Regions from separate parts of the Streptomyces sp. NPDC051051 genome, predicted to be linked through region 3. Evidence: riboswitches for the same ligand, from Rfam matches in the RefSeq annotation. Region 3 holds a riboswitch; each other region holds the start of a gene.
What was found. A riboswitch is a leader RNA that binds a small molecule or an ion and turns the genes downstream of it on or off. The one in region 3 is predicted to bind thiamine pyrophosphate.
Positions count from the first base shown of each region.

Region 1: linked by a shared signal. The riboswitch ahead of thiO (glycine oxidase ThiO) and the one ahead of AB0N31_RS20670 (thiamine ABC transporter substrate-binding protein) in region 3 are both predicted to bind thiamine pyrophosphate.
Region 2: linked by a shared signal. The riboswitch ahead of thiC (phosphomethylpyrimidine synthase ThiC) and the one ahead of AB0N31_RS20670 (thiamine ABC transporter substrate-binding protein) in region 3 are both predicted to bind thiamine pyrophosphate.

Region 1 is NZ_JBFBCB010000017.1:7,665-12,101, forward strand. It holds gene pknB (Stk1 family PASTA domain-containing Ser/Thr kinase) at 1-618, opposite strand, end outside; gene AB0N31_RS15150 (thiazole synthase) at 783-1,577, opposite strand; gene thiS (sulfur carrier protein ThiS) at 1,581-1,781, opposite strand; gene thiO (glycine oxidase ThiO) at 1,778-2,941, opposite strand; TPP riboswitch at 2,939-3,050, opposite strand; gene AB0N31_RS15165 (hypothetical protein) at 3,102-3,452, shown strand; gene AB0N31_RS15170 (FAD-dependent oxidoreductase) at 3,485-4,437, shown strand, end outside.
Region 2 is NZ_JBFBCB010000012.1:31,835-36,271, reverse strand. It holds gene AB0N31_RS12005 (YibE/F family protein) at 1-1,251, opposite strand, end outside; TPP riboswitch at 1,569-1,758, shown strand; gene thiC (phosphomethylpyrimidine synthase ThiC) at 1,751-3,547, shown strand; gene AB0N31_RS11995 (VWA domain-containing protein) at 3,723-4,437, shown strand, end outside.
Region 3 is NZ_JBFBCB010000026.1:61,842-66,278, forward strand. It holds gene AB0N31_RS20660 (ABC transporter ATP-binding protein) at 1-546, opposite strand, end outside; gene AB0N31_RS20665 (iron ABC transporter permease) at 546-2,147, opposite strand; gene AB0N31_RS20670 (thiamine ABC transporter substrate-binding protein) at 2,204-3,265, opposite strand; TPP riboswitch at 3,367-3,474, opposite strand; gene rlmN (23S rRNA (adenine(2503)-C(2))-methyltransferase RlmN) at 3,532-4,437, opposite strand, start outside.

The DNA.
Region 1 (4,437 bases), on a different contig from region 3:
GAGCACGACTCCGCAGGCGTAGACGTCCACGCGTGCGTCGGTGGTGCCCTGCTCCATCTGCTCGGGCGCGAGGTAGGCGACGGTGCCGAGGACGGCCCCGGTGGTGCTGGTCACGGTGTCCACGGACCTGACCAGACCGAAGTCGGCGACCTTGACCCGGCCGTCGTCCCCTATCAGTACGTTCTCCGGCTTCATGTCCCGGTGCACGAACCCGGCGCGGTGCGCGGCTCCGAGCGCGGCGAGAACCGGCTCCAGGATGTCCAGCGCGGCCCGCGGCTGGAGGGCGCCGCGCTCGCGCAGCACGTCCCGCAGGGTGCAGCCGGCGACGTACTCCATCGCGAGGTAGACGTACGACCCGTCGGCCCCCTGGTCGAACACCTGGACGACGTTCGGGTGCGCCAGCCGGGCCACGGACTTGGCCTCGCGGATGAAGCGCTCGACGAAGGAGGCGTCGGCCGCGAGGGCCGGGTGCATCACCTTGAGCGCGAGGACGCGGTCGAGGCGGGTGTCCACGGCCCGGTAGACCGTGGCCATCCCGCCGACCGCGATCCGCGCGTCCACGCGATAACGCCCGTCGAGCACCTGCCCGACCAGAGGGTCCTGAAGGGTCGTGTCCACGCAGGCGAGTGTACGAGCCCGCACCGGCACCCCTCACCGCTCACACCGGTATCGCAGCGGGACTGAAGCGGACCTGTGACGAGCGACACGACCGCCGACGGCGCCCGGTCCTCTCGGGCGACGGCCACCGCCCGGCCGGCACGGGCGGCGGGCGGGAGACGTCGTCAGAAGGCCGGCCGTTCCGGGTCGAGGGCGGCACGACCCTCCTGCGGCGACGACGCCTCCGCGAAGTGACGGCGGGGAATGCGGCCCGCGAGCCGGGCCAGCCTCCCCGCCTCCACGGCCCCCCGCATCGCGCGGGCCATCAGCACCGGCTCCTGCGCCCGCGTCACCGCCGACGCCAGCATCACCCCCGCGCACCCCAGCTCCATCGCCAGCGCCACGTCCGACGCCGTACCGGCGCCCGCGTCCAGGATCACCGGCACGCGCGCGTGCTCGACGATCAGCTGGAAGTTGTGGGGGTTGCGAATGCCCAGCCCGGACCCGATCGGCGAGCCCAGCGGCATCACCGCCGCACACCCGACGTCCTCCAGCTTCCGCGCCAGCACCGGATCGTCGTTCGTGTACGGCAGCACCGTGAACCCGTCGTCGACCAGCGTCTCCGCCGCGTCCAGCAGCTCGATCGGATCGGGGAGCAGCGTCCGCTCGTCGGCGATGACCTCCAGCTTGACCAGGTCGGTCCCCAGCGCCTCCCGTGCCAGCCGTGCCGTCAGGACCGCCTCCCCGGCCGTGAAGCACCCCGCCGTGTTCGGCAGCACCCGGATGCCGAGCCGTTCCAGGACCGACAGCACGGACCCGTGCACCGAGGGGTCCACCCGCCGCATCGCGACGGTGGTCAGCTCGGTGCCGGACGCGGCCAGCGCCCGCTCCAGCACCTCCAGGCTGGGCGCGCCGCCCGTCCCCATGATCAGACGGGACGAGTACGCCGTACCGCCGAGGACGAAGGGATCGTCGGCCATGGCTCAGCCTCCCTGGACGGCGGTGAGGACTTCCACGCGGTCTCCGTCGGAGAGGGCGGTGGCGGACCACCGCGCGCGTGGGACGACGGTTTCGTTGAGGGCGGCGGCCACCCCGGAGGGCGCCGGCGTCAGGGACCGTACGACGCTGTCGAGGGCCGTGCCGGGAGCGACCTCGCGCCGCTCGCCGTTCACCGAGATCTTCATGCGGGCTGCTCCGAGAGGGCGGCGGCGTGGAAGCGCCGGGGGGTGAAGGGACGGGCCTCGTCGGGGAGTTCGCCGGTGGCCAGCGCGTGCGCCAGCGCGTCCCCGGTGACCGGTGCCAGCAGTACGCCGTTGCGGTAGTGCCCGGTCGCCAGCAGCAGTCCGTCCAGTCCGGTCGGCCCGAGCAGCGGCGCGTTGTCCGGCGAGCCGGGACGCAGCCCCGCGCGGGTCTCGGTGAGCGGCAGCTCGGTGATCCCGGGAACCAGTTCGTGGGCGTCCCGCAGCAGCTCGTACACGCCGCCCGCCGTCACCGTCGTGTCCCAGCCCAGTTCCTCGCTCGTCGCCCCGACGACCAGTTCGCCGTTCTCGCGCGGCACCAGGTAGACCTGGCTGCCGCGCACCACGGCCCGGACCGTCCGGGTCAGGAACGGCGCGTACCGCCGCGGCACGGTCAGCCGCAGCACCTGCCCCTTGACCGGCCGCACCGGCGGCAGCACCTCCGCCGGGACGCCCGCGAGCCGCCCGCTGAGGCTGCCCGCCGCGAGCACCACCTGCCGCGCCGCGAGCGCCGTACCCGCGCGCGTGCGCACTCCCGCGGCGCGCCCGGCCGACACCGTCAGCCGTTCCGCCCGGTCGCGGTGGAAGGCCACGCCCGTCCGCTCACAGGCGGCCACCAGCGCCGCCACCAGCCGCCGCGGATCGATCTGGTGGTCCCCGTCCACCCGCAGCCCGCCCCGTACCCCGGGCGCGAGCATGGGTTCCAGCCGCCGGCACTCCCGCCCGGACAGCCACTCCGAGGCCAGCCCCGACCGCCGTTGCAGGGCGTGGAGTTCCCGCAGGTGGGCGCGGTCGTCGGCGTCCAGCGCGACCGCGAGGGTCCCGGAGCGGCGGTAGCCGAGGTCGTGACCGGTCAGTTCGGTCAGCTCGGCCGCGAAGTCCGGGTAGCGGCGGGCCGATTCCAGGTTCAGGCCGAGCAGTGTCTGTTCGCCGTGGTGCAGTTCCGAGACGGCGGCCAGCATCCCGGCCGCCACCTGCGCGGCCCCGCCGCCCGGCTCGGGATCCAGCACCGCCGTGGCGAACCCGCGCTGCGCGGCCCGCCACGCGGTGACCAGCCCGATGATGCCGCCCCCGACGACGAGGACGTCCGAATTGCCTGAGGACATGGGCGTCCAGCCCCTCCCTTCGCCGGCATGACCCGGATCAGGTTCGTACGGTCGGAGGCCGCCAGCCTCCCTCTCAGCCCGGTGCGTCCGGGCTCCCGCGAGTGCTCTAGGTTGGCCACCCTAGCCCCCCGTCCTCCGTCTCGGTAAGGGAGCCTCCCCCGTGGCCCGTTCGCTCGACGGCCTGGTCCTGGCCCCGGTGGCCGACCAGGCCCCCGGTCAGGTCGGCACCCGCACCCGCTTCACGTACCGCGAACGCGACGGCGTCGTCTGGGCCGACTACGCGGGCGGCGACGTCGTCCGCGGGCATCTCGTGGGGACCCGGCGGGGGGACCGGCTGGACTTCCGGTACGTCCAGCTCAAGCACGACGGGACGACGTCGTCCGGGCACTGCGCGTCCACGGTCGTCGAGCTGCCCGACGGGCGGCTGCGCCTCGACGAGACCTGGGAGTGGGAGTCGCAGACCGGCAGCGGGACCAGTGTGGTGGAGCAGATCACCGAGCAGGACGGCTGACTGGCAACACGTCAGCTGTCTAAGGTGATCGGGTGAGCGAGCAGACGCGGGAAGAAGACGGGCGGGCGGCGCGACGGGTGGTCGTCGTCGGCGCGGGGATGGCCGGGGTGCAGACCGCGGTCGCCCTGCGCGAACAGGGCTTCGACGGCACGGTGCTCGTCGTCGGCGCCGAACCCCACCAGCCCTACGACCGGCCCCCGCTGTCCAAGGCCGTCCTGCTCGGCAAGGCCGAGCACTCCGCCTTCGACGTCGACTTCGAGAGCCTCGACGTCGAACTCCGGCTCGGCAGCGAGGCCCTCGGCGTCCGCCCCGCCGACCACGAACTCGACACCGAGTCCGGGCCCGTCCCGTACGACGTCCTCGTGCTCGCCACCGGCGCCGAACCGATCCGGCTGCCCGGCGCCGAAGGCGTCCCCGGCGTCCATCTGCTGCGCACCCTGGACGACGCCGAACGGCTGCGGCCGGTGCTCGCCGGCCGTCACGACATCGTCGTCGTCGGCGCCGGCTGGATCGGCGCCGAGTTCGCCACCGCCGCGCGCGAGGCCGGCTGCGCGGTCACCGTCGTCGAGGCCGCCGACCGGCCGCTGGCCGGCGCCCTGCCCGCCGACGTCGCCGCCGCGATGACCGCCTGGTACGCCGACAGCGGCACCGAACTGCGCACCCGCACGCGCGTGCGGCGCGTCGAGCCCGGCGCGGTCCTCCTCGACGACGGGTCCCGGCTGCCCGCCGACGCCGTCGTGGTCGGCATCGGCGCCCGCCCCGCCACCGCCTGGCTGACCGGCTCGGGCATCGAGCTGGGGCGGCACGGCGAGGTCGTGGCCGACGCCGGCCTGCGCACCTCCCTGCCCGACGTGTACGCGGTCGGCGACTGCGCGTCCTTCCCCTCCGGGCGGTACGGCGAGCGCCTCCTGGTCCACCACTGGGACAACGCGCTCCAGGGCCCGCGCACGGTCGCCGCGAACATCCTCGGCACGGCCGACGGCGA
Region 2 (4,437 bases), on a different contig from region 3:
GGACGCGATGTGGTCGCGACCGATCCGGATGCCCGCCCGGTACAGCCCCCGCCAGCCCATCGTGGGGTTGGCCTCGTGCAGTTCCCAGACCGCCGACGTCTGGGTGACCGTCACGTCGTCGAGGACACCGAGCGATCCGATGATGATCCCGGCGAGGAGCAGACCGCTCATGTCGATCGTCGGGTACAGACCGTGGATCAGACCGGTGTTGTCGTCCGTGTTGCCGGTGAGCGCCGCCCAGTCGACGAACCAGGAGCCGAGGACGCCGATCAGCAACAGGGAGATGAGGGTGCCCAGAACCGCCACGGAGGTGCGGGCCGACAGTCCGTGACACAGGTAGAGAGCGATGAGCATGATGGCGCTCGCCCCCACGACCGCCACCGCGAGCGGGTTCGAGCCTTGCAGGATTGCGGGCAGCACGAAGAAGTTCAGCACCATGAAACTGATGGCCAGCGAGACCAGCGCCATGACACCCTTCAGCCGCCCGACGACCACGACGGCGACGGCGAAGATGAGGGCGAGCACGGTCAACGGGACGCGGCGGTCCACGTCGGTCACCGAGTACTGAAGGTCCTTCGGCGCGGAGGGTTCGTAGGCGACCACGACCTTCTGCCCCTCGTGCAGCTGCCGTGACTGGTCCGGCTGGACGATCTCCGTGAAAGTACGGCCCTTGTCCGCGCCGGTGTCCACGCGGATCGTGGCCTTCTTACAGGTGCCGTTCGCCTGCTGGGACGCGGAGGAGCCTTCAGCGGTGGAGGTGTCGCCGGTGGGGGTGCCGCCCGAGGCGTTCGCCGACGAGCAGCTGATGCTCTCGACGTCGGCGACCGTCGCCCGCTGCGTCTGCCGGTCGAAGCCGACGCCGGTGCGCTCGTGGGCCGGGGCACCGCCGGGCCACAGCACGACCAGACCGGCGAGCACGGCTACGGCGAAGGGGATGAGGACGGCCGCGATGACCTTGCGCAGATGCTTGGAGACGGGGGCGGCCGGGCCATGACTGTGGCTGTGCCCGTGGCCGCCGCCCGGACCGGGGACATGGCCGCCGTGCCCGCCGCTGTGCCCGTCGCCGGAGCCATGTCCATGCCCGTGGCCGTCATCTGAACCGTGCCCGTCACCGGGGCCGGGGCGGAGGCCGTGTCCGTGGCCCCTGCCTCCGCCGGCGCTTCCGTTTCCCTCACCGGCACCGCGTCCATGAACCGCACGGGGAACACCGCCCTGACCGGTCCCGGACGCGTGCGTACCGTCGCCGGGCAGGTGTCCGTGGTTCCTGCCGGAGCCCTGCCCACCGTTGGAGCCGTGTCCGCCCTCGTGGCCGAAGCCGTACTCGCCGCCGGGACCCGCACTCAGACCCGGGCCGGCATCCGGACGAGGGCCCGATCCGGGAACGGAACCGCCCCCGGGGCTGTACCCCTGCCCTCGCCCGGGGCGTCCGGCGGGAGGAACGCCCGGACCGCGGGGCTGTTCGGGCGGTGGGAACGGAGGATGGGGTGTCGTGGTCACCGCCCGATCATCGCAAGAACGACCGAGGCCCACTGTTCACCGCGCCACAAAGGACGCTAGCGTGGAGGCACTTTTGCACACGCGGGAGCTCGGAGCACCGGGCTGAGAGGGCGCTGACCTCTGTCTTCGCGATGTTTCACGTGGAACGTCACCTCCACCGAGTGATGTTTCACATGAATCGTCGGCAGACGGAAGCCGCTGCGTCGACCGCTGAACCTGTTACCGGGTAATGCCGGCGTAGGGAGTAGCTCTCATGACCAACAAGGACGCACGCACGCCTGCCTCCGCGCAGGCCTCCGACGAGGTCTCTGGCGACGGGGAGGCCGGGAAGTCCATCGGATGGCACAAGGCGTATGTCGAGGGCCCGCGCTCCGACCTGCGCGTGCCGGTCCGTCAGGTGCACCTCACCAACGGGCAGTCGGTCACTCTGTACGACACCTCCGGCCCGTACACCGATCCGCTCGTCGAGACGGACGTCCGCAGGGGGTTGCCGCCTCTGCGGGAGAACTGGGTCATCGCCCGCGGCGACACGGAGGAGTACGCGGGCCGCCCCGTCCGTCCGGAGGACGACGGGATCAAACACACCTCGCCGCGCGGGGGACTGCGTAACCTCGACGCGGTCTTCCCCGGACGGCCCCGCCTGCCGCGCCGCGGCCGGGAGGGGCAGGCGGTCACCCAACTCGCTTACGCACGCCGGGGCGAGATCACGCCGGAGATGGAGTACGTGGCCATCCGGGAGAACGTGGAGCCCGAGGTCGTCCGTGAGGAGATCGCGGCTGGACGTGCGGTGCTGCCCGCCAACGTCAATCACCCGGAGACCGAGCCGATGATCATAGGCAAACGGTTCCTGGTGAAGGTCAATGCCAACATCGGCAACTCGGCGGTGACCTCCTCCATCGAGGAGGAAGTCGAGAAGATGACCTGGGCCACCCGATGGGGCGCCGACACGGTCATGGACCTGTCCACCGGCCGCAACATCCACACCACCCGCGAGTGGGTGCTGCGCAACTCGCCGGTGCCCATCGGCACGGTGCCGCTCTACCAGGCGCTGGAGAAGGTCGACGGCCGGGCCGAGGAGCTGACCTGGGAGATCTATAAGGACACGGTGATCGAGCAGGCCGAGCAGGGCGTGGACTACATGACCGTCCACGCGGGCGTGCGCCTGCCGTACGTCCCGCTGACGGCGAACCGCAAGACCGGCATCGTCTCCCGTGGCGGCTCGATCATGGCCGCCTGGTGCCTGGCCCACCACAAGGAATCGTTCCTCTACGAGAACTTCGAGGAACTCTGCGAGATCCTCGCGGCCTACGACGTCACGTACTCGCTGGGCGACGGGCTGCGGCCCGGCTCGATCGCGGACGCCAACGACGAGGCCCAGTTCGCGGAGTTGCGCACCCTCGGGGAACTCAACCGCATCGCGAAGCGTTTCCATGTTCAGACCATGATCGAAGGCCCGGGACACGTCCCGATGCACAAGATCAAGGAGAACATCGACCTTCAGCAGGAGATCTGCGATGAAGCTCCGTTCTATACGCTCGGCCCGCTGACGACGGACGTCGCCCCGGCGTACGACCACATCACCTCCGGCATCGGTGCCGCGATGATCGCCTGGTGGGGCACGGCGATGCTCTGCTATGTCACCCCCAAGGAACACCTGGGTCTGCCCAACCGTGACGACGTCAAGACCGGCGTCATCACCTACAAGATCGCCGCCCACGCGGCCGACCTCGCCAAGGGGCACCCCGGTGCGCAGGAATGGGACGACGCGCTGTCCGACGCCCGCTTCGAGTTCCGGTGGGAGGACCAGTTCAACCTGGCTCTCGACCCGGACACCGCACGGGAGTTCCACGACGAGACACTGCCAGCCGAACCGGCGAAAACGGCCCACTTCTGCTCGATGTGCGGGCCGAAGTTCTGCTCGATGAAGATCTCCCAAGACATCCGCCGTGAGCACGGAGGCAGTCGGGAGGAGGTCGAGGAGGGAATGGCGCAGAAGTCCAAGGAGTTCGCGGCCGCGGGCAATCGGGTGTACCTGCCGATCGCGGACTGACGCGCGGTAACGGCGCCGCTGCCGTGCCGGTTGGGGGCACGGCAGCCGGGCCATGGTGTTGTGAGGGCCGGGGGCGGCGCCGGCGGTGGTCGGGTCGAGGGTGGGACGCGGGTGGGCGGCCGTTGGTGTCCGTTGGGGGAGGTACTTCTGGGGTGCGGCTCGGCAGACTGGTGTCATGACAGCGCAATCCATGAGCAAGGGCGCCAATCTGCCGGTCGATGTGCCGTCCGTACGCGTCGAGATCAGCTGGTCCGAACAGGGCGGTGGCCCTGACGTGGACGTGTCGGCCCTCCTGCTGACGGCCGCCGGCAAGGTGCGTGACGACGCGGACTTCGTCTTCTACAACCAGCCGCGGCACGCCTCCGGAGCCGTGCGGCATCTGGGGAAGCGGAGCACCGGCGGTGTCACCACCGACACGGTCGAGGTGGACCTGCATTCGCTGGAGAGTGCCGTCGCCCGTGTGGAACTGTGCGCGTCCGCCGACGGCGGCACCTTCGGGCAGGTGGCCGGTCTGACACTCAGACTGTTCGACGCCGGGAGCCCGGCGGAGCTGGCGCGGTTCGACATGCGGGGGGAGAGCGAGACCGCGTTCATCGGCGGTGAGCTGTACCTGAGGGAGGGGCGCTGGAAGTTCCGGGCGGTCGGACAGGGGTATGCCTCCGGGCTCGCGGGCCTGGCCACCGACTTCGGGATCAGCGTCGATGAGGAGCCCGCCGCTACGGCAGCCGACCCCGGGGCATCGTCCGTACGCACGCCTCCGCCTCCACCCGTCGTGCCCATGTCGCCCCCGCCTCCGTCGGCCGCGCCCTGGCCCTCTCCGGTCGTGCCCACGTCGCCGCCTCCCGCTCCGGCTTCCTCCACCGCCGTGTCCGCGTCGTCCTCCGGGGGCG
Region 3 (4,437 bases):
GCCCAACCTGCCGAAGATTTCACGCAGTTCGACGACCAACCGCTCCCGCAGCGACCGGTCGAGCTGTCCGAGCGGTTCGTCCAGCATCAGCAGCCGCGGGCTGGGCGCGAGCGCGCGGGCCAGCGCCACCCGCTGCTGCTCACCGCCGGAGAGCGCGGCGACGGCCCGCCCGGCCGCGTCCGGCAGCCCGACCAGATCGAGCAACTCCCCCACCCGTTCGCGCTGTCGTCCCCGGTCGGCGCCGCGCATGCGCAGTCCGAAGGCCACGTTGCCGCCGACGTCCCGCTGCGGGAACAGCTGATGGTCCTGGAACATCAGCCCCAGCCCGCGCCGGTGCGCGGGCACACCCGTCTGGTCCCGTCCGTCCAGCACCACCCGTCCGGCGTCCAGCGGTTGCAGCCCGGCCACCGCCCGCAGCAGCGTCGACTTGCCGCTGCCGCTGGGCCCGAGCACACACACCACCTCGTGCTCGACCACGGTGAGATCGACGGCGTCCAGCACCGCCCGGTCCCCGAACCGCACGGTCACGCCTTCGAGCCTCAGCATCAGAACTCCCCGGTACGGTCGGTGCGCAGCCGCTCGAGCACCAGCATGGCGATCGCGCACACCAGCATCAGAATCGTCGAGAGGGCCATGGCCTGGCCGTAGTTCAGCTCGCCGGCCCGCCCCAGCAGCCGTGCCACGGCGACCGGCAGGGTCGGGTTGTCGGGCCGCGCGATGAACACCGTCGCGCCGAACTCCCCCAGCGACACGGCGAAGGCGAACCCGGCCGCGACCAGCAGCGCCCGCCGCACCATCGGCAGGTCCACCTCCCGCCACACCCGCCACGGTGACGCCCCGAGCACGGCCGCGGCCTCCCGCAGCCGCTCGTCCACGGCCCGCAGCACCGGCAACATGGTCCGCACGACGAAGGGCACGCCGACCAGCGCCTGCGCGAGCGGTACCAGGATCCAGGTGGCCCGCAGGTTCAGCGGAGGTTCGTCGAGCGCGATCAGGAACCCGAAGCCGACGGTCACCGCGGAGACGCCCAGCGGCAGCATCAGCAGCGCGTCGAACCCGCGGACCAGGCGCCCGGCGTCCCGCCGGGTCAGGGCCGCCGCCGCCAGCCCGCCGATCGTCACCGCGATCGCGGTGGCGGCGAGGGCGTACTCCAGCGAGTTCCCGACCGCCTCGATCGGCGGCACCAGGAACACATTGCCGTCGTCACTGGTCAGCGCCCGGTAATAGGCGAAGTCGGGGGCGTCGAGGGAACGCTGCACCAGCACGGCCGGCGGCAGCACGAGCAGCAGCGCGACCGTGCCGAGCACCCCGGCGAGCAACGCCCACTGCCCCGCCCCGCGCGGTCGCCGTGCCGTCCCCGCCGCGTCCACGAGCCGCAGCGCGCTCTCCCGACGCCGTACGGTCCAGGCGTGCACGGCGAGGACGGCGCCGACGGCGCCGAACTGGACGATCGTGAGGACGGCGGCCGTCGACAGGTCGAAGATCTCCGAGGTCTGCCGGTAGATCTCGACCTCCAGCGTGGAGAACGTCGGCCCGCCGAGGATCTGCACCACACCGAAGGAGGTGAAGGTGAAGAGGAACACCATGAGCGCGGCGGCGGCCACGGCCGGCGCGAGGGCCGGCAGGGTGACCTGCCGCCAGGCCCGCAGCGGCGAGGCGCCCAGCATGCGCGCGGCCTCCTCCTGCCGCGGGTCGAGCTGCGCCCACAGCCCGCCGACCGTGCGCACGACCACGGCGTAGTTGAAGAAGACGTGGGCCAGCAGGATCGCCCACACCGTGGTGTCCAGCCGTACGCCCCACAGGTCGTCGAGGAGACCGCCGCGCCCGACCAGCGCCAGGAACGCCGTGCCGACGACGACGGTCGGCAGGACGAACGGGACGGTCACGACGGCCCGCAGGACCTGCTTGCCGGGGAAGGAGAACCGGGCGAAGACGTAGGCGGCGGGCAGCGCGATCAGCAGGGTCAGCACGGTGGAGGCGAGCGCCTGCCAGGTGGTGAACCACAGGACGTGCCGGATGTCGGGCTGCCCGAGCACGTCGAACAGGCGCCCGAAGTGCCAGCCGCCGCCGGAGTGCAGTCCCCGCGCGGTGATCGCGGCGACCGGGTAGGCGAAGAACAGCCCGAAGAACGCGACGGGCAGGGCCATGAGCCCGAGCCGCGCCGCGCTCCCGGTGCGCCGGCGGCGGACGGCCGCTCGCCGCCCTACTTCAGTACGAGCGAGGTCCACGACTTGACCCACTGGTCGCGGTCCGCGGCGATCTTCGCCGGGTCCATCGTCTCGGGATCCTCGGCGGCCGGACCGTACTCGGTGAACTCGGCGGGCACGGCCGCGCCCTTCGCCACCGGGTAGACGAACATGTTGAGCGGCATGTCCTCCTGGAACTCCTTCGAGATCAGGAAGTCGAGCAGCGCCTTGCCGCCCTCGCTGTTCTTCGCGTTGCTCAGCAGTCCGGCGAACTCGATCTGCCGGAAGCAGGTGCCGGTCGCGACGCCGGTCGGCGCGGTCGTCGGCTTCGGGTCGCCGTAGATCACCTCGGCGGGCGGCGAGGAGGCGTAGGAGACGACGAGCGGCCGGTCCGCCCCGGTCTTCCTGCCGCCGGCCGACCCGGAGAACTCCTCGTTGTAGGCCTGCTCCCAGCCGTCGACGACCTTCACGCCGTTGGCCTTGAGCTTCTTCCAGTAGTCCGGCCAGCCCTCGTCGCCGTACTTCGCCGCGGTGCCCAGCAGGAAACCGAGGCCCGGCGAGGAGGTGGAGGCGTTCTCGGTGACGAGGAGGTTCTTGTACTCCGGCTTCGCCAGGTCGTCGAAGGTGGCGGGCGGCGCCAGCTTGTGGTCGGCGAAGTACTTCTTGTCGTAGTTGACGCAGATGTCGCCGTGGTCGACGGGCGTGACCCGGTGCTTGCCGGCGTCCAGCTGGTACTGGCCGTCGACCTGGTCGAGCCCCTGCGCCTCGTACGGCTGGAAGAGGCCGTTGTCGAGCGCGCGGGAGAGCAGGGTGTTGTCGACGCCGAAGAAGACGTCGCCCTGGGGGTTGTCCTTGGTGAGGATCGCCTTGTTGACGGCCTGCCCGGCGTCGCCGTCCTTGAGGACCTTCACCCGGTAGCCGGACCGCTTCTCGAAGTCGGCGAGCACGCTCTTGGAGACGACCCACGAGTCGTGGCTGACAAGGGTGACGGTCTTGCTCCCGCCCTGCGCGGATCCGCCGTCGTCCGACGATCCGCAGGCGGACAGCGTGACGAGGCCGAGGCCGACGGCCGCGGCCATGAGCGTCCTGGTGTGCACTGGTATTCCTCCTGGAGGTGACCAGGAAGAGACGCGGCCCTGCCCGGGGACCCGCGAGGGGGCTCCCGGGCAGGGCGCAACAGCTCGAGTGATGACCGAACTTCCTACCCAGAATGACCTGGGCGAGGTTCAGAGGGTCTGCGGCCCGGTTGCCGCACTCTCAGCGCTGTGGCGCTCCCCTGTCGGAATATGAAGATGTCTGGTTCGTCGCACTGTCCGAAAACAAGACAGTGCTGACGTCGGCCAGACTACCGCTCGGTGGCGGCGAGCTGACCACACGCCCCGTCGATCTCCTGACCGCGGGTGTCCCGGACGGTGACGGGTACCCCGTGCGCCGCGATGGCCTCGACGAACGCCTTCTCGTCCTCGGGCCGGGAGGCGGTCCACTTGGAGCCCGGCGTCGGGTTCAGCGGGATCAGGTTCACATGCACGGGCCGGCCCTTGAGCATGCGCCCGAGCCGGTCGCCCCGCCAGGCCTGGTCGTTGATGTCGCGGATCAGCGCGTATTCGATGGACAGCCGGCGTCCGGACTTCTCGGCGTACTCGAACCCGGCGTCGAGCACCTCGCGCACCTTCCACCGCGTGTTCACGGGGACGAGGGTGTCGCGCAGCTCGTCGTCGGGGGCGTGCAGCGAGATCGCGAGCCGGCACTTGAAGCCCTCGTCGGAGAACCGGTTGATGGCCGGCACCAGCCCGACCGTCGACACGGTGATCCCGCGCTGCGAGAGCCCCAGCCCGTCGGGCGCGGGGTCGGTGAGGGCACGGATCGCGCCGACGACCCGCTTGTAGTTGGCGAGCGGCTCGCCCATGCCCATGAACACGATGTTGGACAACCGGGCCGGCCCTCCGGGGACCTCCCCGTCGCGCAGCGCCCGCATCCCGTCCACGATCTGGTGGACGATCTCGGCGGTGGACAGGTTCCGGTCCAGCCCGGCCTGCCCGGTCGCGCAGAAGGGGCAGTTCATCCCGCAGCCGGCCTGCGAACTGATGCACATGGTGACCCGGTCCGGGTACCGCATCAGCACCGACTCCACGAGCGTGCCGTCGAACAGCCGCCACAGCGTCTTGCGGGTGGTCCCCTGGTCCGTGGACAGATGCCGCACGACCGTCATCAGCTCGGGCAGCAGCGCCTCGCGCAGCTTCTCGCGGGCCCC